Regions from separate parts of the Tardiphaga sp. 866_E4_N1_4 genome, predicted to be linked through region 1. Evidence: predicted binding sites of a transcription regulator. Region 1 holds the regulator's gene; the other holds the start of a gene.
The links. Region 1 encodes LexA, which represses DNA repair genes until DNA is damaged. Its sites were predicted from a motif close to TGTTCNNNNTGTGTTCNG; they were not measured.
Positions count from the first base shown of each region.

Region 2: recA (recombinase RecA) is a predicted target of LexA. The motif match lies at 13,940-13,957, and genes of this name have one in related genera.

Region 1 is NZ_CP197242.1:396,146-411,887, forward strand. Features, by position in the region: gene gltX (glutamate--tRNA ligase) at 112-1,536, opposite strand; gene AB8B20_RS02105 (glutamine--tRNA ligase/YqeY domain fusion protein) at 1,736-3,406, shown strand; gene AB8B20_RS02110 (ComEC/Rec2 family competence protein) at 3,509-5,791, shown strand; gene lexA (transcriptional repressor LexA) at 5,809-6,531, opposite strand; gene AB8B20_RS02120 (GNAT family N-acetyltransferase) at 6,835-7,404, opposite strand; gene AB8B20_RS02125 (Orn/Lys/Arg decarboxylase N-terminal domain-containing protein) at 7,426-9,783, opposite strand; gene AB8B20_RS02130 (molybdopterin molybdotransferase MoeA) at 9,942-11,150, opposite strand; gene AB8B20_RS02135 (hypothetical protein) at 11,259-11,543, shown strand; gene AB8B20_RS02140 (CbtB domain-containing protein) at 11,607-11,789, shown strand; gene AB8B20_RS02145 (CbtA family protein) at 11,793-12,518, shown strand; gene AB8B20_RS02150 (HAD-IA family hydrolase) at 12,515-13,141, opposite strand; gene AB8B20_RS02155 (MarR family winged helix-turn-helix transcriptional regulator) at 13,386-13,934, opposite strand; gene AB8B20_RS02160 (cytochrome P450) at 14,168-15,316, shown strand; gene AB8B20_RS02165 (2Fe-2S iron-sulfur cluster-binding protein) at 15,324-15,647, shown strand; gene AB8B20_RS02170 (ABC transporter substrate-binding protein) at 15,715-15,742, shown strand, end outside.
Region 2 is NZ_CP197242.1:1,996,607-2,012,348, forward strand. Features, by position in the region: gene AB8B20_RS09925 (alpha/beta fold hydrolase) at 1-436, shown strand, start outside; gene AB8B20_RS09930 (bifunctional cytochrome P450/NADPH--P450 reductase) at 546-3,779, shown strand; gene AB8B20_RS09935 (alpha/beta hydrolase) at 3,946-4,923, shown strand; gene AB8B20_RS09940 (DUF6489 family protein) at 4,932-5,186, opposite strand; gene AB8B20_RS09945 (NAD(P)/FAD-dependent oxidoreductase) at 5,303-6,556, opposite strand; gene AB8B20_RS09950 (ABC transporter substrate-binding protein) at 6,810-8,417, shown strand; gene AB8B20_RS09955 (ABC transporter permease) at 8,599-9,579, shown strand; gene AB8B20_RS09960 (ABC transporter permease) at 9,587-10,525, shown strand; gene AB8B20_RS09965 (ABC transporter ATP-binding protein) at 10,551-11,540, shown strand; gene AB8B20_RS09970 (ABC transporter ATP-binding protein) at 11,537-12,550, shown strand; gene recA (recombinase RecA) at 12,735-13,838, opposite strand; gene AB8B20_RS09980 (hypothetical protein) at 14,477-14,890, shown strand; gene AB8B20_RS09985 (hypothetical protein) at 14,965-15,264, shown strand; gene AB8B20_RS09990 (hypothetical protein) at 15,429-15,656, shown strand; gene AB8B20_RS09995 (acyl-CoA thioesterase) at 15,699-15,742, opposite strand, start outside.

The DNA of each region.
Region 1 (15,742 bases):
GACATTTCAGGAGAAATGGGGAGGCTAGCCGGGAATTCCAGAGCATTCGCCAGAATGCGTAGCGTATTGCTGTGTGCGCTGCAAGGCGGGCAAAAGCAGCCTACAGCTATGCTAAATAGATGCCTGATCGGCGAGCCGGTCCAGGCATTCCTGCCGTCCCAATACCGCCAGAACATCGAAAATGCCGGGCGATGTGGTCTTGCCGGTCAGCGCCACGCGAAGCGGTTGCGCGACCCCGCCAAGCTTGATGCCAGCTTCCTCGGCAAAGGCGCGGGTAGCAGCTTCGGCATTTGCTGCAGTCCAGTCGGTGACGGCTTCCAGTGCCGTGCGCAACTTGCCGATCAGCACACGGGTTTCCGGCGTCAGCGCGGCCTGCGCCTTCGGCTCCATCGCCAGTGGGCGATCGGCAAAGATGAAATTGGCGCCGTCGATCAGTTCGATCAACGTCTTGGCGCGTTCCTTCAGGCCGGGCATGGCGCGCAACAGCTGGGCGCGCGTGGTGTCGTTGAGCTTCGCCTTCAGTTCGGCGCCGCCGGGCACGTAATTCAGCACGTCCTCGAACATGGTCACGAGGGATTGATCGTCGGTGTGACGGATGTAGTGACCGTTGAGATTTTCGAGCTTGGCGAAATCGAAGCGCGCGGCGGAACGGCCGATCCCCGACAGGTCGAAGGCGTCGATCATCTCCTGGGTCGAGAAGATTTCCTGATCGCCATGGCTCCAGCCGAGCCGCACCAGGTAATTCCGCAGGGCGGCCGGCACATAACCCAGCGCGCGATAGGCCTCGACGCCGAGCGCACCGTGGCGCTTCGAGAGTTTCGAACCATCGGGTCCGTGGATCAGCGGAATATGCGACATGCTGGGCACGGTCCAGCCGAGCGCGTCGTAGATCTGCTTCTGGCGGGCGGCGTTGATCAGGTGGTCGTCGCCGCGGATGACATGGGTCACGCCCATGTCATGGTCATCGACCACCACGGCGAGCATGTAGGTCGGATTGCCGTCGCCGCGCAGCAGCACGAGGTCGTCGAGATTCTCGTTCTGCCAGACCACGCGGCCCTGTACCTGATCCTCGATCACGGTCTCGCCAGTGAGCGGCGCCTTCAGGCGGATCGTCGGTTTGACGTCGGGGCGCGGATCCGACGGATCACGGTCGCGCCACAGCCCGTTATAGAGCTTGGACTTGCCTTCGGCGCGGGCGGTCTCGCGCATCTGCTGCAGTTCCTCGGCGCTGGCATAGCAATAATAGGCCTTGCCCTCGGCGAGCAGCTGTTCGGCGACTTCGCGGTGACGGCCGGCACGGGCGAACTGGAAGACGGTGTCGCCATCCCATTCGATGCCCAGCCACTTCAACCCGTCGATAATGGCGTCGATCGCAGCATCGGTGGAACGCTCGCGGTCCGTATCCTCGATCCGCAGCAGCATCTTGCCGCCGGTCTTCTTGGCATACAGCCAGTTGAACAGCGCGGTGCGTCCACCGCCGATATGGAGGAAGCCGGTCGGCGAGGGGGCGAAACGGGTAACGACGGGAGCGGTCATATCAGCGGGTTCGATCGAGTTCGGTGTGAGTGTTGGCGGGCGTTTATCACAACGACAGGGCGCTGTCTCACGGCGAATAAACGCGGATTTGGGGCCGGAACCGCATCGGAAAAGGCCCTTTCGCGGGACCCGGCCCCTGATCCGGCCTTGGCGCGGCCTTCCGGATTTGGCACATAGGGCGCAGCTTGAAAGGCAGCAAATGACAGACGAATCGGTATCCGACGCAGGCCGTGACTTCATCCGCGACATCGTTGCGGCGGACCTGCAATCCGGCAAACACAAGAGCGTGGTGACGCGCTTTCCGCCGGAGCCCAACGGCTACCTGCATCTCGGCCATGCCAAGTCGATCTGCCTGAATTTCGGCGTCGCCGAGGAATTCGGCGGTCACTGCAACCTGCGTTTCGACGACACCAATCCGACGAAGGAAGAGCAGGAATATATCGACGCCATCCAGCGCGATGTGCGCTGGCTCGGCTTCGAGTGGGGCGAGGGCAACCTGCATTACGCCTCGGACTATTTCGAGCAGCTCTATGACTGGGCGGTACATCTGATCCGCGCGGGCAAGGCCTATGTCGATGACCAGTCGCAGGAAGAAATCCGCTTCAAGCGTGGCACCCTGACGGAGCCCGGCCAGAACAGCCCGTTCCGCGATCGCCCGGTCGACGAGAACCTCGATCTGTTCGCGCGGATGCGCGCCGGCGAATTCCCGAACGGCGCCCGCGTGCTGCGCGCCAAGATCGACATGTCGTCGGGCAACATCAACCTGCGCGATCCCGTGATCTATCGCATCCTGCATGCGCACCATCCGCGCACGGGCACCGCTTGGAGCATCTATCCGAGCTACGACTTCGCGCACGGCCAATCCGACGCCATCGAACACGTGACGCATTCGATCTGTACGCTCGAATTCGAGGATCACCGGCCGCTCTATGACTGGTGTCTGGAAAACCTGCCGGTGCCATCGCGGCCGCATCAGTATGAATTCGCGCGCCTCAACATGACCTACACGCTGCTGTCGAAGCGCGTGCTGACCGAACTTGTCCGCGGTGGCCATGTCACGGGCTGGGACGATCCACGGATGCCGACGCTGGCCGGCCTGCAGCGCCGCGGCATTCCCGCTGAAGCGCTGCGCGAATTCGTCAAGCGCATCGGCGTCGCCAAGGCCAACTCGACCGTCGATATCTCGATGTTCGATTTCGCCGTGCGCGAGACACTGAATCGCACGGCGCAGCGCCGCATGGCGGTGCTGAAGCCGCTGAAGGTGGTGATCGAGAACTACCCGGAAGGACAGACCGAGCAGCTCGAAGCCATCAACCATCCCGATGATGCGTCGCTTGGCAACCGGCAGATTTCATTCGGCCGCGAGCTCTACATCGAGCATGACGACTTCATGGAAGAGCCGCCGAAGAAATTCTTCCGCATGGCGCCGGGCCGCGAGGTGCGCTTGCGGTACGGCTATTTCATTACCTGCAAGGACGTGGTGAAGAATGCCGCCGGCGAAGTGGTCGAATTGCGCTGCACCTATGATCCGGAAACCCGGGGCGGCAATGCGCCGGACGGCCGCAAGGTCAAGGCGACGATCCATTGGGTGAGCGCCGCAGATGCCGTGCAGGCGGAAGTACGCGTCTACAATCAGCTGTTTGCCGATCCGCAGCCCAATGCGACCGAGTTCGCATCACAGCTCAATCCGGACTCGCTGGAGACGCTGACCGGCGCCATGCTGGAGCCGGCGCTGGCGAGCGACAACACAAGCGATGTCGTGCAGTTCGAGCGCCAGGGTTACTTCTGTCGCGACAAGGATTCAGCGCCGGGCAAGCTGATCTTCAACCGCACCGTCGGTCTGCGCGACAGCTACGCCAAGCTCGCTTGAGCAACCCTAGAGATTAGTTTTCGTATTCTGCATCCGTTCCGCTAGTCGCCGCTTGCCCTTCCGATAGCATTCGGAAGGACAAGCTTGGCGTGCGGGCGTTCGATGGCGCGGGGCGGGGATCAGCAACAGCGGCGGGGCAGATCCGGCACGGCGACCACATGGCCGCCGCCGGCCACGGCAGGCGTCGCTGTCCCGTCACCGACGTCATCAACGTCGGGCTTCGAGACGCTCTGGACGTGGGTGCGGGCCGAAGCGGGTCCCGGTCGCTTGCTGCCCTGGCTGCCGATCGCTTTCGGCACCGGCATCGCGCTGTATTTTGCCGCTGAGCATGAGCCGGTGGCCTGGGTTGCCGCTGCGACGGCTGGCCTTCTTTGCGTGGCTGCGTTTTTGCTGCGGCGACAACGATGGTTTCCCTTGATCTTGCTCATTGCGGCCATCGCGGCCGGCTTTGCGATGGGGGCCATGAAAACCGCGCGCGTGGCTCATGAGGTTCTGGCGAAGCCGCTCTATTCCGTCGCGCTTACCGGCTTCGTCGAAACGCACGAGGAACGGGAGCGCACGGATCGCTTCGTGCTGCGCGTTGCCACGATGGACAGCCCGCGCGCCGCACCGAAGCTCGCCCGTGTGCGGCTGTCGGTGAAGAAGGGCACGGCGCCTGTCGTCGGCAGCTTCGTCGAATTGAAGGCAAGGCTGCAGCCGCCGCTGTCGCCGCTCCGGCCAGGGAGTTACGACTTTGGCCGCGATCTGTATTTCCAGGGGATCGGCGCATCAGGCTTCGTGATGGGCGGCATTAAGGCGGTCGATCCGCCGATACAGCCGGGTGTGGCGCTACGCTATTCAGCGACCATGCAGGGTCTGCGCGACGCCATCGACGCGCGGATCCGCACCGTGCTCTCGGGCGATAGCCGCGCCATTGCCACGGCGCTGCTCACGGGCCGCCGCGATGCGATTTCGGCTGACGTCAATGATGCGATGTTCATCTCCGGCCTCGGTCATGTGTTGTCGATCTCTGGCTATCACATGGCCGTTGTCGCCGGCGTGGTGTTCTTTGCGATACGCGCACTGCTGGCACTGATCCCTGTCCTGACGGTGACATTCCCGATCAAGAAAGTCGCAGCGGCTGCGGCGTTATTCGCAGCACTGTTCTATTTGCTGCTGTCAGGTGCCGAAGTCGCGACACAGAGATCCTTTTTCATGACGGCCGTTGTGTTGATGGCAGTCATGGTCGATCGCCGGGCGGTGACGTTCCGTACGCTGGCGGTGGCAGCAATGGTTGTGCTGATCGTGGCGCCGGAAGCACTGGTGCATCCGAGTTTTCAGATGTCATTCGCGGCGACGCTGGGGCTGGTCGCATTGGTGCAGATAGGCATGCCCGCGCTGTTTGCCTCGCCCGATCATTCCGCGACCGCGCGCGTGGCGCTATGGGGCGGACGCGAGATCGCGATGCTCGTACTGGCTTCGCTGGTCGCGGGCCTTGCCACCACGCCCTATGCCGCATTTCATTTCCATCGCGTCACGCCTTATGGCGTCGTCGCCAATCTCCTGGCGATGCCGGTGGTCTCGGCACTGGTTATGCCGACGGGTATTCTCGGTTTGGTGGCCATGCCGTTTGGCTTTGACGGTGTGTTCTGGCGGCTGATGGATGTCGGCATCCAGTGGATGATTGTCGTCACGCAATGGGTGGCAGCCTTGCCCGGCGCCATCGGCCGGATGCCGGCCTTCGGGACGGGACCGCTGATATCAGCCAGTATCGGCATCATCGTGCTGGGATTGCTGCGCACGCCGTTGCGCCTCGCAGGGCTTGGTGTGCTTGCGCTCTCGATTGTCTGGGCGTTGCTGGTCAAGCAGCCGGATGTCCTGATTTCGGGTGACGGTCACAGCGTTGCGGTACGGGGCAGGGAGGGGCGCCTGCATATGATGCGCAGCGCCAAGGATGCGTTTCTCACGAAGGAGTGGCTTGCCGGTGATGCCGACGCCCGGCTGCCAACGGATGCCTCCCTCAGCCACGGTGTGTCCTGCGACCGCGACGGGTGCATCGCGGCGCTGGCCGATGGCGCTTTGGTGGCGCTGGTTTTACAGCCGGATGCATTCACAGATGATTGCGAGAAAGCGGCACTCATCATCACAACGAGACAATCGCCGAGGGATTGCAGGGCGCTGGTGATCGATCAGGATCGCTTGCAACGAAATGGTGCGGTGAGCCTGCAGCGAACCGCGAACGGCTTTACCATCGATGCCGTGCGCCCGCGTGGCCTGGACCGCCCGTGGTCGCGCGCCATCCCCGATGAGCCCCAGCACGATCTGATCCAGAACAGTCGCACGCCACAAAACCGGCCGGTGGATGCGACGCCGGCGGAAACCGATCTTCAACCCGAAGATCAGTAATCCGCCGAGGCGCAATCTCAGTAGCGGCGATACAGGCCGATCAGCTTGCCCTGAATGCGCACCCGGTTGGGCGGCAGGATGCGGACCTCGTAGGCGTCGTTGGCGGGCTCCAGCGCGATCGACGCGCCGCGGCGGCGGAAGCGCTTCAACGTGGCTTCCTCGTCGTCGATCAGGGCCACCACGATGTCGCCGGTGTCGGCGCTCTCGTTGCGCTGGATCAGCACGGTATCGCCATCGAGAATGCCGGCGTCCTGCATGGAATCGCCGCGCACTTCGAGCGCGTAATGTTCGCCGGAGCCGAGCATGTCCGCGGGCATGCTGATGGTGTGGCTGCGGGTCTGCAGCGCCTCGATCGGCGTACCTGCCGCGATCCGGCCCATGACCGGGATAGCAACCGTGCGGCCATTGTCATCATCGCCGCTGTTGCTGGCGATGCTGGCGGCCGAACGCACCTTGCCAAGCGTGCCTTCGATGACGCTGGGCGTGAAGCCGCGGCGCCCGGTGCCGCCGGTGACCGGCGCGCCGAGCTCTGGCAGCTTGATGACTTCGATGGCACGGGCGCGGTTGGGCAGACGGCGTATGAAGCCGCGTTCTTCCAGCGCCGTGATCAGACGATGGATGCCGGACTTCGAGCGCAGGTCGAGCGCATCCTTCATCTCGTCGAAGGAGGGCGGGACGCCGGCTTCCTTCAGCCGTTGATCGATGAATCGCAGGAGTTCGTATTGTTTGCGCGTGAGCATCTGAAGCCATCCTCAGTTGACGGTGTCGGCCGCCGCGTGCGTTTCAAAGGGCCTTCGAACAGTGAGCCTCAATCCTGAGACGATCGTTCGAAGATCGGTTGCGCGAGTTCGGGCACTCTCAAACTACTCAAAGCCACAGAATCTCGAAACAAATCATGAACGAACACTATATGTTCCATATGTGTTCTGCAATGCTTAATTTGCCGTCAACAGAACGCACGTTGAGCGAGGTTTTGAGGAGGCTGTTCCTCACCAGTCGTCGATCCTCGACGGACATGGAAAATGCTTCCGCGGTCGCTTGGGCTACGCGGACGTCATGCGCCCAATGGGCGGCGGCGGAGTCGTGGAGCCGGTCGCCAGCGAGCGCTGAACCATGATCGTGTCGGCCCAGCGGCCCGAGCGATAGGCGACGCCGGGCAGCAAGCCGACGCGGGCAAAGCCGAAGCTCTCATGCAAGCCGAGCGAGGCCGTGTTGTCGGCATCGATATAGCCGATGATCTGCCGGAAGCCGGCCGCCGCGCACACGTCGATGAGTTCGCGCATCAACAGCCGGCCGATGCCCCGGCCGACATGTCCGTGGTGGATATAGATCGAATGCTTGACCGTGTAGCGATAGGCCGGTCGCTTGCGGAACAGCACCACATAGGCATAGCCGACGACCTCGCCGCCTTGCGTGGCGACGAGGTGCGGGAACCGTTTGCTGCGCAGGTTCTTACGCCGGTCTCTGAGATCGTCAGGCTGCGGCGTGTCGGCGTCGCTGACGCCTTCCTCGACGCCTTGCCGGATGTGCCGGCGATAGATCGCCAGCATGGCATCGACGTCGGTGTCGCGTGATGGTCGGATGACGACCGGCTGTTCGAGTTCCGTTGGCAAATCAGGCTCCTTACGTGCTCCCTATTCGGAGACCACGTAAGTGTAAAGTCGGATCCGGCCATTGGCGTCGACCTTGCGGTAGATGCCCTGGATTTCGACGTCGAAGCCCGGGAAGGTGTTGAAGCAGGTCTCGAACATCCTGAGATAATCGATCATCGGCTTTGACCGTTCAGTGAGCCGTTCTCCGGGGACGATCGTGGCGATGCCGGGCGGGTAGACCACGAACGGCGTCGTCGCGACGCGCCCGAAGATCTCATCGATCGGGAGGTAATCGACGTCGTTGCGCACCAGACAGCGCGCAGCATCATGGGGCGACATGGCGATCTCCGGCAGATGGTCAGCGGAGAATTGCCTGGTCTGAAGTTCGCTCACATTGGCCTCGCGGAAGAACCGCTGCATGTCGCCGCACAGATCGCGCAGGCGTATGCCCGCATAACGCGCCGGCCTGCGCCTGGCGAATTCGGGGATGACGTCTTCCAGCAGCGCGTTGTCGTCATGAAACTTCTTGAAGGCGACAAGGCCCGATATCAGCGTGCCGGCCTTGCTGGCTTCCACGCCGGGCGTCAGCAGGAAGAGCAGCGAGTTGAGATCGTTCTTCTCCGGCACGATGCGATTTTCGCGCAGGAACTGCGCGACCACGGGCGCGGGGATGCCGTGTTCCGCATAGCCGCCGGTGGTGCGGTCGAAGCCGGGTGTCAGTACCGTCAGCTTGTTGGGATCGGTCATGGTGAAACCGGCTTCCATGCCGGGGAAGCCATGCCAGGCGGCGTCAGGCGCGAGCTGCCAATAAGCCGGATTGGTGGCCAGCTGGTCAGTGCCGATGCTTTCCCACGGCACATTGTGAACAGCACCTTCGCTGGCTGCGTCGGGAATCGCGACGCGCTCGGGCACGAAGGGTTCGAAGAACCAGCGACGCTCGGCGCGGGTTTCCTTCTCCTCGAATTCGCGGCGCACCGCGCGCATCTTCTTGCGCAGTTCGATGCCGAGCCGGATCGTATCGTCCCACAACACTTCGCCGGAGCGGCCCTTCATCATCTGCGCGCCGACATCCAATGATGCGAACAGCGGATAGAACGGCGAGGTCGAGGCGTGCTGCATGAAGCTTTCGTTGAAGCGCCGGTGCTCGACGCGGCGCTTCTGGCCGCGGATGTGGCGATCCTTCATGTGGATCTGCGACGCCTGAGAGAAGCTCGCGAGCTGCTTGTGGGTCGACTGCGTCGCGATGATACCCGGCGAATCCGGGCCGAGGTCCTTGAGTCCCATGGCGAACCGGCCGGCATAGAGCGGGTGGAATTTCATGAAACCCGCCCAGGCTTCGTCGAACAGGATGTAATCGCAGAGATGGCCGATGCGCGCGATGATCATCTCGGCGCTGTAGATGGTGCCGTCATAGGTGCACTGTTCGACCACGGCGACGCGGAACGGGCGTGGACGCTTCCAGGCCTCGGGATCCGTGACCAGCGGATTGATACGGATGCGCTCGCGCAGCGCGTCCTCGTCGAGCGCGTCCCAGTTCATCGGGCCGATCAGGCCCCAGGGATTGCGCGTCGTCGGCACATAGATCGGCACACCGCCTGAAATCATCAACGCGCCGTGCAAAGCCGCCTTGTGATTGTTGCGATCGAACAGCACCAGATCGCCATCGGTAACCAGAGCCGATAGCGCGACCTTGTTGGAGGTCGAGGTGCCGTTGAGCACGAAATAGGTTTTCTCCGCGCCAAAAATCTGCGCGGCTTCCTTCTGCGCCTGCAGCGCAGGGCCCTCATGGGTCAGAAGATCGCCGAGATCGAGCACCGAGTTGTCGAGGTCGTCGCGAAACACGGCTTCGCCGAGATGTTCCATGAACACCCGCCCGATCGGGCTGCGGCTGTAGAACACGCCGCCATTGTGCCCGGGGCAGGTCCAGAGCTGGTTGCCTTCCTCGGCATAGTCGACCAAAGCGCCGAAGAACGGCGTCTTCAGCGTCTCGGCATATTGCTTCAATCGGCTGATGAGATTCTTGGCGATGAACGGCGGTGTTTCCTCCGACAGGAAGACATAGCCGTCGATGAAATCGAGCACCTCGACCGGGACGTCTTCAAACCGCTTGCGACGGATCAGCAGGATGATGGGGAAATCGAGGCCCCGTTTGCGCATCAGGTTGATCAGCGCCGCGGTCTTGCCTTCGAGGCCCTTCTTGCCCCAGTCGACCACCATGCAGCCGATCGCCGCGTCGGTCTGGACCGCGATCGTTGCGTCTTCGAGCTTGCGCGCCTTGACGACCTCGAAGCCGGAACGCTCGATCTCATCGACGATCTGATTGAGGCGAATGCCCTCGAGATCGTCGGCGTCGAATGTTGGCATCGCAAACAGGAAATTGAAGCGTTTGAAATAGTCCATTTGTGCACCGATCTTGTTTCGCTGCGATGTCTCGCTGCGTTACGTGACAATTCAGTGACTGAAGCCGCGTTAAGGTATCTCAGTCAGAAAAAAGCTCAGAGAACATGCCGCGCGGCGGAAGTTCCGGTGGCCCGGCATCCCATCGCGCATCTCGGCCTTTAAACAGGCAGTCGCATGATCGCGCAGGAATCACCAGCGGCGGCGGCGGGAGCGAATGGCTTGCGGATCAGAAGTCCTTCGGCAACAGCCAGATTTCCTAGCAGCGACGAGTCCTGTTTCATCACCGGCGTCGCCACCACGGTGCCGTCGGCGCGGGTTTCCAGACGCGTGCGCAGATAGTCCTCGCGCTGGTCGTTGGCGGCGAGGTGGCGGCCGAGCACCGCGGGTTCGAGCGCGTGAGCGACCTCGTTTCGGCCGGACAGCGCGCGCAGCAGCGGCACCATGAACAGGAAGCCGCAGACATAGGACGAGACGGGATTGCCGGGCAGGCCGATCACGCGCATGCCCTGGCGGCGTCCGTGCATCATCGGCTTGCCGGGCCGCATGGCGATGCGCCAGAACGCCATCTCGACGCCGGCATTGATCAGGGATTGCTGCACGAGGTCGTGGTCGCCGACCGACGCACCGCCGGTGGTGATCAGCACGTCGGCCTTCAGGTCGATCGCGCGCTGAATGGCCGATGTGGTCGCCTCCACCGTATCGACGGCGATACCGAGATCGATCACCTCGGCGCCTTCGGCACGGGCCAGCGCACGCAGCGCGAAACCATTGGAGAGCACGATCTGGCCGGGGCCGGGGACCGCGCCGGGCATCACCAGTTCGTCGCCGGTGGCGAGCACGGCAACGACCGGCCGTCGCCGCACGGGCAGTGACGGATGGTTCATCCCGGCAGCAAGCGCCAGGTCGCGATCGGTAAGGCGGGTGCCGGCGCGCAGCAGCACATCGCCTTCGTTGAAATCGACGCCCGCCGGGCGGATATGCTTGCCGGAAATTGCAGCTTCGTTGATCCCGACGATATCGCCATCGCGCGTGGTATCTTCCTGGATCACCACGGCGTCGGCGCCAGCGGGTAAAACGCCGCCGGTGAAGATTCGCAGGGCTTCACCGGTCTGCAGCGAGCGGTCGAACGGCTTGCCTGCGGCAATCTCGCCGATGACGCGGAGCTTGGCGCCCAAAGTCGCATCGGCAGCGCGCACAGCATAACCGTCCATCGCTGACATGGGCTCCGGTGGCTGCGTGCGCAGCGAAGCGATGTCGCGGGCGAGCACGCGGTGGAACGCGTCTTCCAGCGGCACCATCTCCTCAGGCAGCGCATCGGCGCCCGCGAGAATCGCGGCCATGGCATCGTTAACCGGCATCAGGGCCATCGCGGGGATCTCCGGCAGTGTGGGCGCCCGTCATAGCGGAGAGCGGGAGCGGACGCAAAACCACCGGCGCTTTGGCAGGGCAGGGAAACACGGTAGACATCGGCGATCATGACCGACAATCACGCTGCAACCGACGATAAAGCGCCTGTCTGGCGGGAGGATGTCGATGCGCTGGCATTCCGGCCGTCCGGCCATGGCGGGCTGTGCATGGTGCACCGTCATGCGTTCCGGACGCTGCTCCGGCGCTACCCGTCGCCGGAGGACTGCGCGGCCTATTTCCGCGACCACAGAGACGTGTTCCAGGCGGCGGCCGGCGCCAAGCTGGTGCGTGCGCCGGTGGCGGCAGATGCGAATTTTCATCTGACCAGCCGCGATCTCGCCCGCGCGATGTAAAATTAACGGTCGCGCCGCCGGAGCAACTCGGCTAAATTGGCTGTCTATTTCGCGAGGATTCCGATGCAACAGACCCAGACCGCCCAGATCTCCGCCGTCACCACTGACGTCAATGTCGTCGTGCAAGCCGTTCTGGCCATGGCGCTCGGTCTGTTCATCGTCGGTGTGGTCGGCTTCTCGCATATCAGCGCCGTCCACAATGCGGCCCATGACACGCGCCACGCCAACGCATTCCCCTGCCACTGAGACATGTCCGTCTTCAGGTCGATCGTCTTCTCGGCAGCGCTGGCTGGCGTGATCTCTGGCGCTGCCATCACCGGCGCCCAGATGGTCGGGACCATTCCCCTGATCCAGAAAAGCGAAGTTTATGAGCGCAAGGCGGAAGCTCCGGCCGCGGTTGCGCCGACGGCTGCCGCGCAGCCCGCCCATACGCACGACCATGGCGCCGCCGCCCATAGCCATGAGGCTGAATGGGAGCCTGCCGAGGGCTTGCAGCGCAATGCCTTCACCACCGGCGCCAATATCCTGACTGCCATCGGCTTCGCGTTGCTACTGGCCGGCATCTTCGCGCTGCGTGGCCGGGCCGTGAGCTGGCGGGAAGGGCTGTTCTGGGGCCTCGGCGGTTTCGTTGTCTTCACGGCGGCGCCCGGCCTCGGCCTGCCGCCGGAATTACCGGGAATGCCTGTCGCCGACCTCACACTGCGCCAGACCTGGTGGATCGGTACTGCCTGCGCCACTGCGGCGGGGCTCGGCCTGCTGGTCTTCCGCAAGGCGTCATGGGCCACCATTCTCGGCCTCGGCCTGATCGTGCTGCCGCACCTGATCGGCGCACCGCTGGCGCCGGCTGGCCATACGGATGTCCCCGAGGCACTGTCGCACAGTTTCGTCGTTGCGGCGGTCCTGACCAGCCTGCTGTTCTGGGCACTGCTCGGCGTCCTCACCAGCATCGCCTTCCGGCGCATCTCGCGGACCTAAAGCCCGAGTGCCTTGAGCGCCTCGGCGACCGATGTCGGCGAGGTGACGTGGACGGCCTGCAATCCGCAAGCACGGGCGGCCTCGATATTGTCGGCAAGATCGTCGAAGAACACGATGCGGTCGGCGGGGATGCCGATTTCCGCGATGACGTGCTCATAGGATTTTGCATCGGGCTTGCGAAGCCCGATGGAGGACGACAGAAACACCGTGCGGAAGTGACTGAGCAGATCGGCATGGTGTTCCGAGAAATGCGTGACATGCGCGACATTGGTGTTTGAGAACGCGTAGAGCGGCCAGCGCTTCGAGGCATGCGCGAGGAGTTCGGCAATGCCCGGCATCTCCCCGACGAAGATCGCATTCCAGCCTTCGAGAAATTGTGCCGGCGTCAGATCGATGCCGAGCGTGTCGTGCAGATGCGCAAAGAATGCGTCGTCGGAAATCTCGCCGCGCTCGTGTCGCATATAGACGTCGCCGCGCGCAAACCGGCTCACGATGTCGTCCGGTGTACACTGCGCGTAGTCCGACCAGACCTTCAGCACGCGCGTGAAATCGATATCCAGCACGACGCGGCCGAGATCAAACAGCAGGGCGTCTGCGGAATTTGGCGTAAGCGACATCGTCATCTGTATCTTTTGGCTCAACGATTGAACATGTGCGGCGCAGGTTAGCGGATGATGGCAGAAAATCCTTGCCTCCGCGTGACAAACCGTCCCGATATTTCTGTTGCCTAGGCAACTAATTCGTGAGAGCCTTTCCAAAGAGGGCGCTACCTAGAGCAGTCAACTGCCGGGCCCTGCAGGGAGAGAAACGATGGTGGACCGCTTGTGCGGGACAGCGATTGATGACGCGCGAGTAACGCGTGAGGGCCTAGCCGGTTACCGCGCCGAGATTGCCGTGAATGCGTCGCAGCAAGTCGATCAGCACTTCGCGTTCGCTTTCATCCAGGCAGGACAGCAGCTTTCGCTCGCGTTCCAGTGCGGTCACGATGACGGCGTCATGGGTCGTGCGACCCTTCGTGGTCAGCGTAATCGAATGGGTGCGCGCGTCGTCCGGGTCGGCATTGATGGCGACCAGGCCGCGCTCTTCCAGCATGGCAAGCGTGCGGCTGACCGGTCCCTTGTCGAAGCCGATGACGTGGCAGATGCGCGAGGCGGGAATGCCGGGCTCGATGGCCAGCAGCGACATGATGCGCCACTCGGTGACATTCACGCCAAAGCGCTTCTGATAGAGCGCGGTCGCGTTGCGCGAGAGCTTGTTCGCAATGAAGGTGATGAAGGCCGGCACATAGCGCTCAAGATCGAGCAACTGCCCGCCTTTCGAAGCGGGCGCTTTCGCGGCGACAGTCCTGACATTGACCTTTGTCACTTTCGCCTTGGCGGGCTTTCGAACCGTTTTTCCCGATCCATTCTTGCTCATGCACCACGATCCTGCCTGCCAGCGTGACGTCGTCGAAATCGGCGAGATCACATGGTCCTGAGGAATAGAGACACGCAGCCACAATTGCCAACAAGAAAATATGGGAGATTCACATGGTCGCCACGGTCACGACGGCATCGCCCCACACCCCGCCGGTGCTGTCCTTTGGCGGAGCCTTGCCGAACGACGCATCGTCTCAGCCCGTCGTCCACCTCGACGTCGATCCCTTCGCCATGGACTTCTTCGCCGATCCTCACCCCACCCACGAGGTGCTGCGTGAAGCCGGGCCCGTGGTCTATCTCGACAAATGGAACGTCTACGCCGTCGCGCGCTATGCCGAAGTTCATGCAGTCCTGAACGATCCCGCGACGTTCTGCTCGAGCCGCGGCGTGGGTCTTAGCGACTTTGCCAGGGAGAAGCCGTGGCGTCCGCCGAGCCTCATCCTCGAAGCCGATCCGCCGGCGCATACGCGCACGCGCGCGGTGCTCAACAAGGTCCTGTCACCCGCGGTGATGAAGCAACTGCGCGATGGCTTCGCTGCGGCGGCCGATGCCAAGGTCGACGAACTGCTGGAGCGGCGCAGTTTCGACGCGGTCGCGGATCTCGCCGAAGCCTATCCACTATCGGTGTTCCCCGATGCGATGGGACTGCAGAAGGAGGGCCGCGAAAACCTGCTGCCTTATGCCGGTCTTGTCTTCAATGCCTTCGGTCCGCCGAACCAGCTGCGCCAGGACGCCATCGAACGCTCAGCGCCGCATCAGGCCTATGTCGCCGCGCAATGCCAGCGCGACAATCTCGCACCGGGCGGTTTCGGCGCCTGCATCCATGCGCGGGTCGACACCGGCGACATCACCGCCGACGAGGCGCCGCTGCTGGTGCGCTCATTGCTGTCGGCAGGACTGGACACGACGGTGAACGGTATCGGCGCTGCCGTTTATTGCCTGGCGCGCTACCCGCAAGAATTCGCGCGGCTACGCAGCGACCTGTCGCTGGCGCGCAACGCCTTCGAGGAGGCCGTGCGTTACGAAAGTCCGGTGCAGACCTTCTTCCGCACCACGACCCGCGATGTCGAGATCAGCGGTTGCCATGTCGGTGAGGGCGAGAAGGTGCTGATGTTCCTGGCCGCCGCCAACCGCGATCCGCGCCGCTGGGCCGATCCCGAACGCTACGACATCACCCGCAAGACATCGGGTCATGTCGGCTTCGGCTCCGGCATCCACATGTGCGTCGGCCAGCTCGTGGCGCGGCTTGAGGGCGAGGTCATGCTCTCCGCACTGGCGCGCAAGGTCGCGTCGATCGAGATCACCGGCGACGTCAAGCGCCGTTACAACAACACACTGCGCGGGCTCGAAAGCCTGCCGGTCACCTTCACGCCTGCCTGAGGATTCCATGCCGAGCATTACGTTCATTCATCACGACGACCGTGCCGAGACAGTCAGCGCCAATGACGGCGATAGCGCCATGTATACGGCGCTGCTGCATGGCATCGACGGCATCACGGGCGAATGCGGTGGCGGCGCGGTCTGCGCCACCTGCCACGTCTATGTCGACGACAACTGGCTGGGCAAAGTTGGCACAGTCGGTGCCGACGAGGATGAGTTGCTGGAGGGTGTCGCAAGCGAGCGGCTGCCGAACAGCCGGCTGTCGTGCCAGATCAAGATCACCGAGGCGCTCGATGGCCTCGTGCTCCGGCTGCCGGAGCGACAGGTGTAACTCGCAAGCAAGACCGCGACCGGCAACGTCCGGACCCGCGCAATCAAGGTAGAGGGGAGAGACGACAATGAAGGGCTTCAAGACAGTTTTGGCTG
Region 2 (15,742 bases), 1.6 Mb from region 1:
ACACGCGAATGTGGGCGAAGCGCCGGTAGGCGGCATCGGCGCGTCGTCGAAGACCAATCTGGCCTTTCCGCAGATGGTCGCTGCTTACGATCCCGCGAAGGACCCGCGCCAGAAGATTCTCTCCGACGAGGAAAAGAAGATCTTCGTCGATGCCTTCAAGGAATCCGGCTTCACCGGCGGCATCAACTGGTATCGCAACATGAGCGCCAACTGGGCGCGCGCCGAAGGGCTCGATCACACCGTGCGCGTGCCCTCGCTGATGATCATGGCGGAGAACGACGCGGTGCTGCCGCCCTCCTCCGCGGATGGCATGGAAAACATCATTCCAGATCTGGAGAAATATCTGGTGAAGGACAGCGGTCACTGGACCCAGCAGGAAAAGCCCGACGAGGTTAGCCAGGTGCTGATCGACTGGCGGCGAAGACGGTTTGGATGATCCGTAGGATGGGTAGAGCTCTTGCGAAACCCATCACGGCCGGGTGCAGGATTTTGATGGGTTTCGCGAAGACGCTCTACCCATCCTACGCAACAGGAAACGCTTGAGAATGTCCTCCACCAACAAACTCGCCCCGATCCCGCATCCGCCGAAGAAGCCGGTGGTGGGCAACATGCTGTCGCTGGACGCCAATGCGCCGGTGCAGGATCTGGCGCGGCTGGCCAAGGAGCTCGGGCCGATCTTCTGGCTGGACATGATGGGCTCACCCATCGTGATCGTCGGCGGCCACGATCTGGTGGACGAGCTCAGCGACGAGAAGCGTTTCGACAAGGCGGTGCGCGGCGCGCTGCGCCGGGTGCGTGCCGTCGGCGGCGACGGACTGTTCACGGCGGACACGAAAGAGCCGAACTGGACCAAGGCCCACAACATCCTGCTGCAGCCCTTCGGCAACCGCGCGATGCAGTCCTATCACCCGAGCATGGTGGATATCGCCGAGCAGCTGGTGAAGAAGTGGGAACGCCTCAACACCGACGAGGAGATCGACGTCGTCCATGACATGACGGCGCTGACGCTGGACACGATTGGCCTCTGCGGTTTCGACTATCGCTTCAACTCGTTCTACCGCAGCGACTACCACCCCTTCGTGGAATCGCTGGTGCGCTCGCTCGAGACCATCATGATGACCCGCGGCCTGCCGCTCGAAAGTCTGTGGATGCAGAAGCGCCGCCGCGATCTCGCCGGCGACGTCGCCTTCATGAACTCCATGGTCGACGAGATCATTGCCGAGCGCCGCAAGAATGCCGAGGCGACCGAGGCCAAGAAGGACATGCTCGGCGCCATGATGACCGGCGTCGACCGCGCCACCGGCGAACAGCTCGACGACGTCAACATCCGCTACCAGATCAACACTTTCCTGATCGCCGGACACGAGACCACGTCGGGTCTGCTGTCATGCGCGATCTACGCGATGCTGAAACATCCGGAGGTGCTGAAGAAGGCCTATGAGGAAGTCGACCGTGTCTTCGGCCCCGATATGAATGCCAAGCCGACCTATCAGCAGGTTACGCAGCTGCATTACATCACGCAGATCCTGAAGGAGTCGCTGCGGCTGTGGCCGCCGGCACCGGCCTATGGCATCGCGCCGGTGCAGGACGAGACCATCGGCGGCGGCAAGTACAAGCTGCGCAAGGGCACCTTCGTCACCATCCTGGTGCTGGCGCTGCATCGCGATCCCTCGGTGTGGGGACCCAATCCCGACGCCTTCGATCCCGAGAATTTCTCGAAAGAGGCCGAAGCCGCACGGCCGATCAATGCGTGGAAGCCGTTCGGCAACGGCCAGCGTGCCTGTATCGGCCGCGGCTTCGCCATGCATGAAGCGGCGCTGGCGCTCGGCATGATCCTGCAGCGGTTCAAGATGACCGACCACAAACGCTACCAGATGGTGCTGAAGGAAACGCTGACCATCAAGCCTGATGGTTTCAAGATCAAGGTGCGCCCGCGCCACGATCACGAGCGCAGCGCCTTTGCCGGACGGACGGCTGCTGCCACCTCTGCTGCTACGCCGCTCACGCCCGTCGCCACGGGTCGCGCACGGCCCAGCCACAACACGCCGCTGCTGGTGCTCTATGGCTCCAATCTCGGCACCGCCGAGGAACTGGCAACGCGCGTCGCCGATCTCGCCGAGGTCAACGGCTTCGCCACCAAACTCGCGCCGCTGGATGACTTTGTCGGCAAACTGCCGACCGAGGGCGGCGTGCTGATCTTCTGCGCGTCCTACAACGGCGCGGCACCGGACAATGCCACGCAATTCGTCAACTGGCTCGGCACCGACCTGCCGAAGGATGCCTTCGCCAAGGTGCGCTATGCCGTGTTCGGCTGTGGCAACAGCGACTGGCTGGCGACCTATCAGTCGATCCCCCGCATTATCGACGACCAATTGCGCGCGCATGGTGCGACCAACGCCTATGTGCGCGGCGAAGGCGATGCGCGCGACGATCTAGACGGTCAGTTCGAGGACTGGTTCGCGAAACTGCGCCCGCTCGCGGTGAAGGAATTCGGCCTCGATACCGGCTTCGAGCGCAGCGCCGACGATGCGCCGCTCTATCAGATCGAACCTGTCGCGCCGAGCGCGGTGAACACCGTCGTGGCGCTCGGCGGCGTGGTCCCGATGAAAGTGCTGGGCAATCGCGAACTGCAGAACGGCGCATCCGATCGCTCGACGCGGCATATTGAGATCGAGCTTCCTGCCGGGACCAGCTACCGCGTCGGCGATCACCTCAGCGTGGTGCCGCGCAACGATCCCGCGCTAGTCGATGCGGTGGCGCGCCGCTTCGGCTTCCTGCCGGATGACCAGATCCGGCTGCAGGTCGCGGAAGGTCGCCGCGCGCAGTTGCCTGTCGGTGATGTCGTCTCGGTCGGTCGCCTGCTCACCGAATTCGTCGAGCTGCAACAGGTCGCCACCCGCAAGCAGATCCAGATCATGGCAGAGAACACCCGATGCCCGATGACCAGGCCGAAACTGCTCGGCTATGTGGGCGACGATCCCGCTGCGAGCGAGCGCTATCGCAGTGACATCCTCGCCAAACGCAAATCGGTGTTCGACCTCCTCGAAGAACATCCGGCCTGCGAATTGCCGTTCCACACCTATCTGGAAATGCTGTCGCTGCTGGCGCCGCGCTATTATTCGATCTCGTCGTCGCCGCAAGGCGAGACGTCACACTGCAGCGTCACCACGGCGGTGGTCCAGGGCCCCGCGCATTCCGGCCGTGGCATCTATCGAGGCGTCTGCTCCAACTATCTCAGTGGCCGCCGCGCCGGCGATACCGTGCATGCCATCGTGCGCGAGACCAAAGCGGGCTTCCGCTTGCCCGCCGATCCCGCGGTACCATTGATCATGATCGGACCCGGCACGGGCCTCGCGCCGTTCCGCGGCTTCCTGCAGGAACGCGCCGCACTCAAGGCGCAAGGTGCTACGCTTGGCCCGGCGCTGTTGTTCTTCGGCTGCCGCCATCCCGATCAGGACTTTCTGTATGCCGAGGAGCTGAAGGGTTTCGCTGCCGATGGTATCTGTGAACTACACACCGCCTTCTCGCGCGGCGATGCACCGAAGACCTATGTGCAGCACCTCATCACCCAGCAGAAGGACCGCGTCTGGGATCTTATCCAGCAAGGCGCCATTACTTATGTATGCGGCGACGGCGGCAAGATGGAGCCGGATGTGAAAGCGGCGTTGATGGCGATCCAGCGCGAGCGCAGCGGCGGCGATGACACTGCAGCGCTGGCCTGGATCGACGACCTCGGCACCCGCAATCGCTACGTGCTCGACGTCTGGGCCGGGAGCTAGCGAGAGGCTGATACCAGTTCCATTGTCACAATCGCTGTCACAAAAGCCCGCGCGCACTGTCACAATTGCCATACGCGCAATCTCTCATTAATCGCTGCGACGATTTGTTTGGCGCATGACGCGGTTGTCACTTTTTCGCAGGGACTTTCCGTGTCATATGTTTGACATGAGCCCACGTTCCGCCCGATCTCCCGAACCGATTGATGTCCCGTACGAACCGCCACAGCTGGCGCGCGCGAACGGCATCGATATCTGTTACGACATCTTCGGCTATTCGGACGCGGAACCGATGGTGATGATCATGGGTCTCGGCGCCCAGATGATCCACTGGGACGACGACTTCTGCCGCGAATTGGCCAGCAATGGCTTTCGGGTGATCCGCTTCGACAACCGCGACATCGGCCTGTCCTCCAAGATGGCCGGCGGCAAGCCGTTCACTCTGTACGAACTGGCCAAGCTGCGTTTTCTCGGTACGCCCGTCTCCGCCCCCTACAAGCTGAGCGACATGGCGACCGACGTGGTGGCCCTGCTCGACGTGCTGCGCATCCGCTCCGCACATGTGGTCGGCGCATCGATGGGCGGCATGATCGCGCAGGAAATGGCGATCACCTATCCGGAGCGCCTGCGCTCGCTGACCTCGATCATGTCGACCACGGGCAATCCGCGCCTGCCGCAGCCGAGCCGCGCGGTGTCACTGTTGCTGCTGAAGCCGCAGCCGACCGGCTACGAGGCGTTCCTCGAACGCTTCAAGCAGACCTGGCTGTTCCTGCGCGTCGGCAGCTTCCCCGACGACGAAGCCAGGGATCTCGACCGCGCCGAACGGACCTATGCGCGCGGCCTGAGCCCGGCCGGCGTCGGCCGGCAACTCCGCGCCATCCTCGCTTCGGGCAGCCGTAAAGAGCGTCTCGCCACGGTCACCGCGCCGACGCTGGTGATCCACGGCAAGATCGATCCCCTGGTGCATCCGGCCGCCGGCCGCGACACGGCGGCGTCGATTCCCGGCGCAAAGCTGATGATGGTCGACCGGATGGGCCACGCTCTGCCGATCTCGATGTGGTCCCTGGTGATCGACGCCATCTCCCGGCATGCGCATGGGGCGAAACTGCAGCAGTCGCTGCAGGTCAATGCGCGCCGCGCGGGCTGAGCGCGCGCCTACTTCTTGTCCTTCGGCCGTGCAGCGCCGAGGCCGGCCATATTGGCGAACATCTCCTGGAAGCGCTCGCCCATCTTCGGATCGAACGAGAACCAGCTCTGCATGATCGACTCCGGCGAGAACTTGTCGATGTTGTCCATCATCTTTTTCTGCATCTGATCCATCATCGCCGACTGCATCGGCTGCACATCAGGCAGCCCCAGGAATTCGCGCGCCTCGAGCGGCGTGCAGTCCACGGTGACGATCACTTTCATTATCAGCTCCTGAGGCAAACCGGCCGCTCACGCGAACATGGCGACGCAGCGGCAGTATCGCCGTTGACGCCTGCCCGATGCAAGCGATGTGACATCTACATTGCAGTTGCGAGATGTCAGCCGAAACGCTCAGCCGCGAAGGCCTTGGGATCGGTGAAGGGCGTGACGCCCGTCACCATGTCCGCGATCAGACGGCCGGTCACCGGCCCCAGCGTGAAGCCATGATGCTGGTGGCCGAAATCGAACCACAGGCCCTTGTGGCGCGGCGCCTTGCCGATCACCGGCAGCATGTCCGGCAGGCATGGCCGGGCGCCCATCCAGGGCTTCGCCTCGACGGGATTGCCGAGCGGGAAGGTCTGCCGTGCGATCGGCAGCGCCCGCTCGATCTGCGCCGGCGTCGGCGGCGCATCGCGGAGCGCGAATTCGGCGCCGGTAGTCAGCCGGATGCCGCGATTCATCGGCGCCAGCAGATAGCCGCGATCGGCATCGAGAACCGGATGGCGCAGCACCGCATTGCCGGATGGCGCCAGATGGATGTGATAGCCGCGCTTGCTCTTGAGCGGGATGTTGTAGCCGAGCGGCCGAAACACCTGATCCGACCATGGCCCGAGCGCAACCACCACATCGCGCGCGACCAGCGCCCCGTTCGGCCCGGCAACGCGCCATTTGCCGTCGCTCTGCTCCAGCGTCCGGGCGTCTGCGGCAATGAAGCGACCGCCCTTGCGGATAAACAGTGCGGCATAGGCTTTCGCGAGGCCGCCAGGATCTGGCACGAAGCCCGGCGACGTCCAGTGGATGGCACCCGCAAAATCGGTAGACAGGTTCGGCTCCTGCTCTGCAATGGCGGCGGCGTCCAGAACGTCGCCCGGTACGCCATAGGCGCGATGGCGTTCGAGATCCGCGATGCCTTTCGCCAGCGTAGCCTCGGAGCGAAACGCGTTGATCCAACCCATCCGGCGCAGCAACTCCGGCACGCCGGCCTCCGCGATCAGGGCCTCGTGCTCGATCAGGCTGCGCTGGATGAGCGGCAGCGCCGCCATCGCACTGCGGAGCGCTCCCTCAGGCGACGAGTTCAGGAAATATCTGACGATCCACGGCAGCATGCCGGGCAGCGCGTTGAGATGATAGTGCACCTCCGGCGCGCGGTTCAGCGCATATTTAAACAGCTTGCTGAGGTCGCGCGGTAGCATATAGGGAAAAACCGAACAGCACTGGATCAGCCCGGCATTGCCATAGCTGGTTTCCTCACCGGCCTTCTCATGCCGGTCGACCAGCACCACATTGCGGCCGCGCGCCTGCAGATGCAGCGCCGCCGACACACCGACCATACCTGCGCCAAGCACAAGCACATCAGCCTTGAGTTCCGCCATTCCTGCTCCGAAATCTTGCCGTTCTGGCGGTCCTGTTAGCGCTGTGTCGTGACCGAATGATGCACGCGCGCAATGCGTAGAATTGCTTATACCTAACCCTAGCAAGGATTGCGCCAGCCACTTCATTGTGCAGCGCATAGCTGACAAATGCTGCTTGCGCGGCGTGCAATCTCCGCCAACAATGTGACACTCGCTCAACTGTCGGGCGGCCGCGTGGTGATGCAATCGCGGCAATGCAATGGAGAAGCTCAGTATGTCGATCCGTCAGACGTTCATTGCCGCCGCTGCATCGCTGATCGCCTTTGCCACAGTTTCTGCCTCCGTACTGCCCGCCTCCGCACAAACGCTGCGCTATGCCAATCAGGGCGACCTGAAATCGCTCGATCCCTATACGCTGCGCGAGACCACGACGATCGCCCATCACGGCCAGGTCTATGAAGGCCTCGTCGGACGCGGCAAGGATCTGCAGATCATCCCGGCGCTTGCCGAGAGCTGGGAAACACCGGAGCCGACGCGCTGGCGCTTCCATCTGCGCAAGGGTGTCAAATTCCACAATGGCGACCCCTTCACCGCAGATGATGTCGTGTTCTCCGCCGACCGCGTGCGCGCCAAGGGCTCCGACTTCACGACGGTCATTCCGGCCGATGCCAAGGTGCTCAAGATCGACGACTACACCGTCGATTTCGTGCTGACCAAGCCCAATCCCATCCTGACGTCGCAATGGGACGTCTGGTACATCATGGACAAGAAATGGGCGGAGGCGAACAATGCCAACGCGCCGACGCCTGCCGCGGCGACGTCGCCAAGCTTCGCGTCGTTGAATGCGAATGGCACGGGCCCTTTCACCATCGAAAGCCATCAGCCGGGCGTGAAGACCGTCTTCAAGGTCAATCCGAACTGGTGGGGCAAGCCCGAGCATAATCTCAAGGAGATCATCTTCACGCCGATCGCCTCCGATGCCACCCGCGTCGCGGCGCTGCTGTCCGGCGAAGTCGACATCATCGAGCCGGTGCCGGTGCAGGACATCGCCCGCGTCAATGGATCAGCCAACGCCGCCGTGATGGCCGGGCCGGAGCTGCGCACCATCTTCCTCGGCATGGACCAGATTCGCGACGAGCTGCTGTTCTCGAACATCAAGGGCAAGAATCCGTTCAAGGACATCCGCGTCCGCGAGGCCTTCTACAAGGCCATCGACATCGAACTGATCAAGAGCCGCGTCATGCGCGGACTGTCGACACCATCCGCCTTGATGATCGCGCCGCCGCTGTTCAAGCTCTCCGGCGACTTCACGCGGCCGAAGTATGACGCCGACGGCGCCAAGAAACTGCTGGCCGATGCCGGCTATCCCGACGGATTCGAAGTCGGCATGGATTGCCCGAATGATCGCTATGTCAACGACGCCGCGATCTGCCAGGCCGTGGTCGGCATGCTCGCGCGCATCGGAGTCAAGGTGATCCTGAACGCACAGCCGAAGGCGCTGTATTTTGCCAAGGTCTTCAAGACCGGCGGCTTCAACACCTCATTCTATCTGCTCGGCTGGACACCGGGTACGCAGGATTCGCACAATGTGATGCATGACATCATGGGCTGCCGCGACGATCCCGCGAGCCCGCGCGGCGCTACCAATCTCGGCGGCTATTGCAACAAGCAGTTCGACGCCCTCACCGATCAGGTGCTACAGGAGACCGACACTGCGAAGCGCGACCAGCTCATCAAACAGGCCTATGAGATTGCCGCCAAGGACTGGGCCTATATCCCGCTGCATCAGCAGGCGCTGGCTTGGGGCGTCTCCAAGAAGGTGAAGATCGTGCAGCGCCCGGACAACCAGGTGCTGCCATACTGGGCGGTGAAGCAGGACTAGGTTTGGCATCCGCGTGGAAGGCCAGGTCGCCCCGATCTCAGTCCTCATCCTGAGGAGCGGCGCCTTCGCCGCGTCTCGAAGGATGGTGGCCTGCATTATCTCATGGTTCGAGACGGCGCTGAAGAAGCGCCTCCTCACCATGAGGTCCCAGATGTTTCAATAACAGAAAGCGAAATAGCCCATGCTCGCTTTCATCCTGCGCCGCGCATTGCAGTCCATTGGTGTGATGATCGCCGTTGGCATCATCGCCTTCACCATGTTCCGCTTTGCCGGCGATCCGGTGAACCAGATGGTGGCCATCGACACAACGCCGGCGCAGCGCGCTGAGGTGCGCGCGTCGCTCGGCCTCGACGATCCCGTCCCGGTGCAATTCGCGCGTTACTTCATCAATGCCGTGCAGTTCAAGTTCGGCGTCTCCTACCAGTTTCGTCAGCCGGTCTCGGCGCTACTGAAGGAGCGCATGCCGGCGACGCTGGAGCTCGCCACCTGCGCCACCGTGATCGCCATGGTGTTCGGCATCCTGATGGGCATCTATTCGGCGCTGCGGAAGGATTCGTTCTTCGCCAAGGTGCTGCAGGCGGTGTCGCTGATCGGCATCTCGCTGCCGACCTTCCTGATCGGCATTCTCTTGATCTATCTCTTCGCGGTGACACTCGGCTGGCTGCCCTCCTTCGGGCGCGGCGATGTCGTGAAATTCGGCTGGTGGACCACCGGCCTGCTGACGATCTCCGGCCTGAAGGCGCTGATCATGCCATCGGTGACGCTCGGCCTGTTCCAGATGACGCTGATCATGCGCCTCGTCCGCGCCGAGATGCTGGAAGTGCTGCGCACCGACTATATCCGCTTCGCGCGCGCCCGCGGGCTGACCACGCGGGCGATCCATTTCGGCCATGCGCTAAAGAACACACTGGTGCCGGTCATCACCGTGGCCGGGTTGCAATTCGGCTCGGTCATCGCCTTTGCGATCATCACCGAGACCGTGTTCCAGTGGCCGGGCATGGGGCTCTTGTTCGTGCAGGCCGTGCAGAATGTCGATATCCCGATCATGGCGGCGTATCTCCTGGTGGTGTCGCTGATCTTCGTCACCATCAACCTGATCGTGGACATCCTCTACACCATCGTCGATCCGCGCCTGCGCGCGACGATCAACCGGCCGGCATGAGGGTGACATGACCGATACGCCCATCCCCCGCACACCGTCCCTCCTCGCCCGCGCCATCGACAGCGACATTTTCTATTCGTTCCGCCGTTCCAAACTCACCATGGTCGCCGCGGCGATCGTGTTCGTACTGCTGATGATGGCGCTGTTTGCGCCTTTACTCGTCGTGCAGAATCCGTTCGACCCGGCGCAGCTCGAACTGATCAATTCCCGCATCTCGCCGCTCTGGACGGCGGAGGGCCAGAGGCCGTTCCTGCTCGGCACCGACGAGCAGGGTCGCGATATCTATTCGGCGATCCTCTACGGCATGCGGATCTCGCTCGTGGTCGGCGTACTTGGCGTCAGTTTCGCGGCAGTGCTCGGCATCGGACTCGGCCTGATCGCCGGCTATGTCGGCGGTGCCGTGGACAGCCTGATCATGCGCATCGCCGATGTGCAGCTCACCTTTCCGGCGATCCTGATCGCGCTCTTGATCGACGGCGTGGTGAAGTCGGCGCTGGGCAATCATCTGGATGCCTCGACCACGCTGATCGTGCTGGTGGTGGCCATCGGGCTGAGCTTCTGGGTGCAATATGCCCGCACCGTGCGCGGCTCGGTGATGGTGGAGAAGAACAAGGACTATGTCGCGGCGGCGCAGCTGATCGGCCTGCCCGCGCGGGTGATCATGATCCGCCATGTCCTGCCCAACACCATGGGGCCGATTCTGGTGATCGCCACCATCAATCTGGCGCTCGCCATCATCACCGAGGCCACGCTGTCGTTTCTCGGCTCCGGCATGCCCGACACGATGCCATCGCTGGGCACGCTGATCCGCATCGGCAACAACTATCTGTTCTCCGGCGAATGGTGGGTCATCGCCTTTCCCGGACTCGCGCTGGCCTCGCTGATCCTGTCGATCAACCTGCTCGGCGACTGGCTGCGCGATGCGCTGAACCCGAAGCTGCAATGATGCCTCACCTCAAGCAGTGCCCGACATGAGCGTACCCGTCCTCTCCGTGCGCAGCCTGCGCGTCGAATTCGCCAGCCGGCGCGGTGCGCTGCGCGCCATCGACGGCGTGTCCTTCGACATCGCCAAGGGCGAGGTGCTGGGCGTGGTCGGCGAATCCGGCGCCGGCAAGTCGGTGACGGGCCTCGCGGCCATCGGCCTGATCGATCCACCCGGGCGCATCGCCGGCGGCGAGATCCTGTTGTCGGGCCTGCGCATCGACAATCTGCCGCCGGAGCAGATGCGCCGGATTCGCGGCAAGCGCATCGCGATGATCTTTCAAGATCCGCTGACCAGCCTCAATCCGCTGTATCGCATTGGCGACCAGCTGGTGGAGACGATCCGCACCCATCTCAACATGAACGAGACGCAGGCACGCAAGCGCGCGGTGGATCTGCTCGCCGAGGTCGGCATTCCCGCGCCGGACAAGCGCGTCGATGCCTATCCGCATGAGTTTTCCGGCGGCATGCGGCAGCGCGTGGTCATTGCGCTGGCGATCGCGGCCGAGCCCGAACTGATCATCGCGGACGAGCCGACCACCGCGCTCGACGTCTCCGTGCAGGCGCAGATCATCGCGCTGATCAAGCGGCTCGGCCGCGACCATGGCACCGCCGTGATGCTGGTCACCCACGACATGGGCGTGATCGCCGAGACGTCCGACCGCGTCGCCGTGATGTATTCCGGGCGCATCGCCGAGATCGGACCGGTGCGCGACGTGGTGCAGAACCCGCTGCATCCCTATGCCAAGGGATTGATGGGCGCGATCCCGACACTGACCGGCGATGCCTCGCAGCGGCTGGTGCAGATTTCAGGCTCAATGCCACGGCTGTCGGCCATTCCGCAGGGCTGTGCTTTCAATCCGCGCTGCAGCTTTGCGTTCGACCGCTGTCGTATCGAGCGGCCGGAGCCGATCGCTGTTGGCGCCCAGCAGGTCGCTTGTCATCTCTACGATCACGCCCACGCGGAGAGCGCGGCATGACGGCGCTGGTGCAGGCACGCAATCTCAAACGCGCATTCGATGTCTCGAAGCCCTGGCTCAACCGGATGATCGAGCGCAGCCCGATGGAGTTTCTGAAAGCCGTCGACGGCGTCTCGTTCGAGATCAAGCGCGGCGAGACCTTTGCGCTGGTCGGCGAATCCGGTTCGGGCAAGAGCACGGTGGCGCGGATGGTGGTCGGGCTGCTGCCGCCGACATCCGGCGACGTCATCATCGACGGCGTCTCGATGAGCGATCCCGGCCAGGCGGGCGCGCGAAGACTGCTGCGCAAGCGCATCCAGATGATCTTCCAGGATCCCTATGCGAGCCTCAATCCGCGGCTGCGCGTTGATGCGATCATCGCTGAACCGATCCGCGCCTTCGATCTCATTCAGGGCGAGCGCGACATTCGCGCCCGCATTGGCGAATTGCTGACGCTGGTGGGCCTGCATCCCGACGACGGGCAGAAATATCCGCATCAGTTCTCCGGCGGCCAGCGCCAGCGTATCGCGATTGCCCGCGCACTCGCATCGGAGGCCGAGTTCATCGTCTGCGACGAGCCGACCTCCGCGCTGGATGTCTCGGTGCAGGCGCAGATTCTCAACCTGATGCGCGAACTGCAGGACAAATTCGGCCTAACCTATCTGTTCATCAGCCACAACCTTGCTGTGGTCAGGCACATGGCTGACCGGATCGGCGTGATGTATCTCGGCCGCATCGTGGAGATCGCGGAAGGGCGCGAACTCTTCCGCGCGCCGCGCATGCCCTATACGCGCATGCTGCTGGGCGCCGTGCCGGATCTGGCCATGTCAGGCCGCGCACGCATCGCGGTCTCCGGCGAGATTCCCAATCCGATCGATCCGCCCTCCGGCTGCACGTTTCATCCGCGCTGCCCGGAAGTGTTCGATCTCTGTCGCAAAGTCGTGCCGGATCTGGTCGACGGCGTCGCCTGTCATGCGGTCAACAAACTGATCGCACCGCCGGCCGAGGCCGTTCCCGCCGCGCGGCGATAGTTGCGATCAGCGCGCACTCAGATCAACATGCCCTGAAACGACAACGCGGCAGGCACCGCAGGGTATCGGCAACAGACCCCCACAGCACCCACCGCGAAATCATTCAGCCGAAAATCTCGGCTGCAAGATCGGCCCGGCAAGATCACTGCGCATGAACGTCAGTGCGTCTCCGGACCCGATCCGATCAATCTTCTGCCGGCTCCTCGCCGTCACCACCGTCTTCGTCGCGCTCGATGGGACCGGCGAGAACCTGTTCGGCGATCAGGCCGGAATTCTGCCGGATCGAGGCTTCGATCTTGGCGGTCATGTCCGGATTGGCCTTCAGGAAGGCCTTGGAATTCTCACGGCCCTGGCCGAGACGCTGGCTGTCATAGGAGAACCAGGCGCCGGACTTCTCGACGATTCCCGCTTTCACGCCGAGATCGAGGATCTCGCCCATCTTGGAGACGCCTTCGCCATACATGATGTCGAATTCGACCTGCTTGAAGGGCGGTGCCAGCTTGTTTTTCACGACCTTGACGCGGGTCGAATTGCCGACCACTTCGTCGCGCTCCTTGATCGCGCCGATGCGGCGGATGTCGAGACGGACCGAGGCGTAGAATTTCAGCGCATTGCCGCCGGTAGTGGTTTCCGGCGAGCCATACATCACACCGATCTTCATGCGGATCTGGTTGATGAAGATCACCATCGTATTGGATTTGTTGATCGAGGCAGTCAGCTTGCGCAGCGCCTGGCTCATCAGACGGGCCTGCAGGCCGGGCAGCGCGTCGCCCATTTCGCCTTCGAGTTCGGCGCGCGGCACCAGCGCTGCCACGGAGTCGATGATCAGCACGTCCACCGCGCCGGAGCGCACCAGCGTGTCGGCGATTTCCAGCGCCTGTTCGCCGTGGTCCGGCTGCGAGATCAGGAGTTCATCGACATTGACCCCCAGCTTGCGGGCGTAGACCGGGTCGAGCGCGTGTTCAGCGTCGATGAAGGCGCAGATGCCGCCCTTCTTCTGGGCTTCCGCGGCGCAATGCAGCGCCAAAGTCGTCTTGCCCGAGGATTCCGGTCCGTAAATCTCGATCACCCGGCCCTTTGGCAGGCCACCGACGCCGAGCGCGATATCGAGGCCGAGCGAGCCGGACGAAATCACCTCGATATCCATCGACCGGTCGTTCTTGCCGAGCTTCATCACCGAGCCCTTGCCGAACTGGCGCTCGATCTGGGAGAGCGCGGCCGACAGGGCCTTGGTCTTGTCCATGGAGGATCCTTCAACGATACGCAGGGCAGTCGGAGTGGTAGCCATTGATCTAGCTCCTTATGAAGGGATTCGCGACAGGACAAACGGCAAGCGCCAAAGGATGGCGGCGCTGTTCGGGTTGAAAACAATGTACCCTATCTGTTCTATGTTCGCAATATGTTCTTTTGAGAATTTTGGTACTGGCCTGTTTCCGGCCGCAGTGGCCTAGTTTGATTTCGGCTGTGGCCTATTATGAAAAAATGACCGCAGAGAAAAAAATCGTTGCAACTGGGATTTGGCTTTACGACCGAACCGCCCCTAGGCGGATTGCTATCTACGCCCAGCCCGTGCGGTTTGCGTCGTCTCGATATGACAACGATGACCAATTGGACGAAAGCCGTCCGATTCCAGAAACGCCAGATGGACTCGTTTATACGTGCGACCTCACTGGAGGGAGCCACCACACCCTCGACGAGGCGAAGGATTGGGCCGACCAACAACCATGGGGGCCGGTTGAATGGGACTAAGGCCGCCTCAGTGGGCGGCCTCTTTCATTCTTAGTCATCTTCGTCGATATCGTTCAAAAACGACAGCCACCCGATTTGGACTAATCGAGCCACTTTTGAACCTTCCTGCACGTTTCCCGCACAACAGGATGTCCGCATCGCTCATGCGTTCAATCCGACATGGGAAGGTCACACGCCGTGAAGACGATCGCACTGCTCTCCGCCGCTGCCCTGTTGCTCGTCGAACTCAGTGGCGCGATGCCCAGGTCGAGCGTGGGTGGCCCGCTGACCATCATGCTGATCATGGTTATCGCCATGCTGGCGGTGGGAATTCACGAGGCCTGGACAAAGAAGCGCGGCCCGCTTGGATGGATCGCGAGTATTGTCGCGTCGGCCATCGGCGGCTTCGTGGCGGCGAGCCTGGTCGGTATGGTTATGGACATGATCCGCCCGCACCTGCACCTCAACGGGTCGCTCGTATCCTCGCAACATCCTCTGCTCTATATCTCGCTCGCGGGCATGGCGATCCTCACGGTGCTCGGATCATGGATCACGCTGCAGATCCCAGGCTGGTTCCTGACGCGCAGCGAAGCACCCCATGGCGGTGCATGAGGCGAGTCTTCCTCCTTTGAACCTGCGTGCAGCTTTCCTGCACAACGGGGCGTGAAGTCAGCGAGAGATATCCGATGAACAGAAATCAGCGCATGGTCGTGGCAGCAGCACTCTGCGTGATCGCAACCGTGCTGGCATTTACATTTCTCGTGTGGTCACACGGGCACATATCCAACGCCGCAAAATTTGTCGTCTTCTATACGAACACCGACCCCAGTTACCCCGGCCTCGTGAACTATTGGGGCATCTATATTCGGCACGGTCTTGCCGGATACCTGCTCGGTCTGATTGCGCCCGTCTGCCTTCTGGCGGTCGCAGCATTCGTTGCCCTGGGCAGGCCTTCATCGGGCGATCTGGGAACGTTGCCAAGGTAAGGCCGCCTCGGGGCGCGGCCTCTTTTGGTCAGTGCGGCGGTTTGAACGGGCCGGCCGCCGGGGTCACCCGAGACAGGCAAGTCGGGTCACACAAACTGCGAGCCCGGCACACTCTGGACAGTTCCCCGCCGCCACTTTAGAACGCTTCTAGCCAGGGAGCGTGGATGCCCAAGCCAAAGAAAACCGCCGCCGAACTTCAGAAGATCATTCGAGAAGCCGCCGCAATCGCCGGGCCATGGCCCAAGAACATGAGCGTAATCATCTATTCGCTGGATGACAGCTGGCGCGTCATTGTCAGTTACTCGGATCCGGCCCAGACCCCCTTTCGCGACCGGTTGATGGAGATCTGCCGGGGGCTCGCCCATTTCTACGATCTGGACGAGCCAGCCTAGAGTCGCCCGGCGTCCGCGCACCGAGCCCATGTGACCTGTGCCTTATCCCGCGAGATGCGTTTCGCGCGTGGCGATCAAATCGCGGA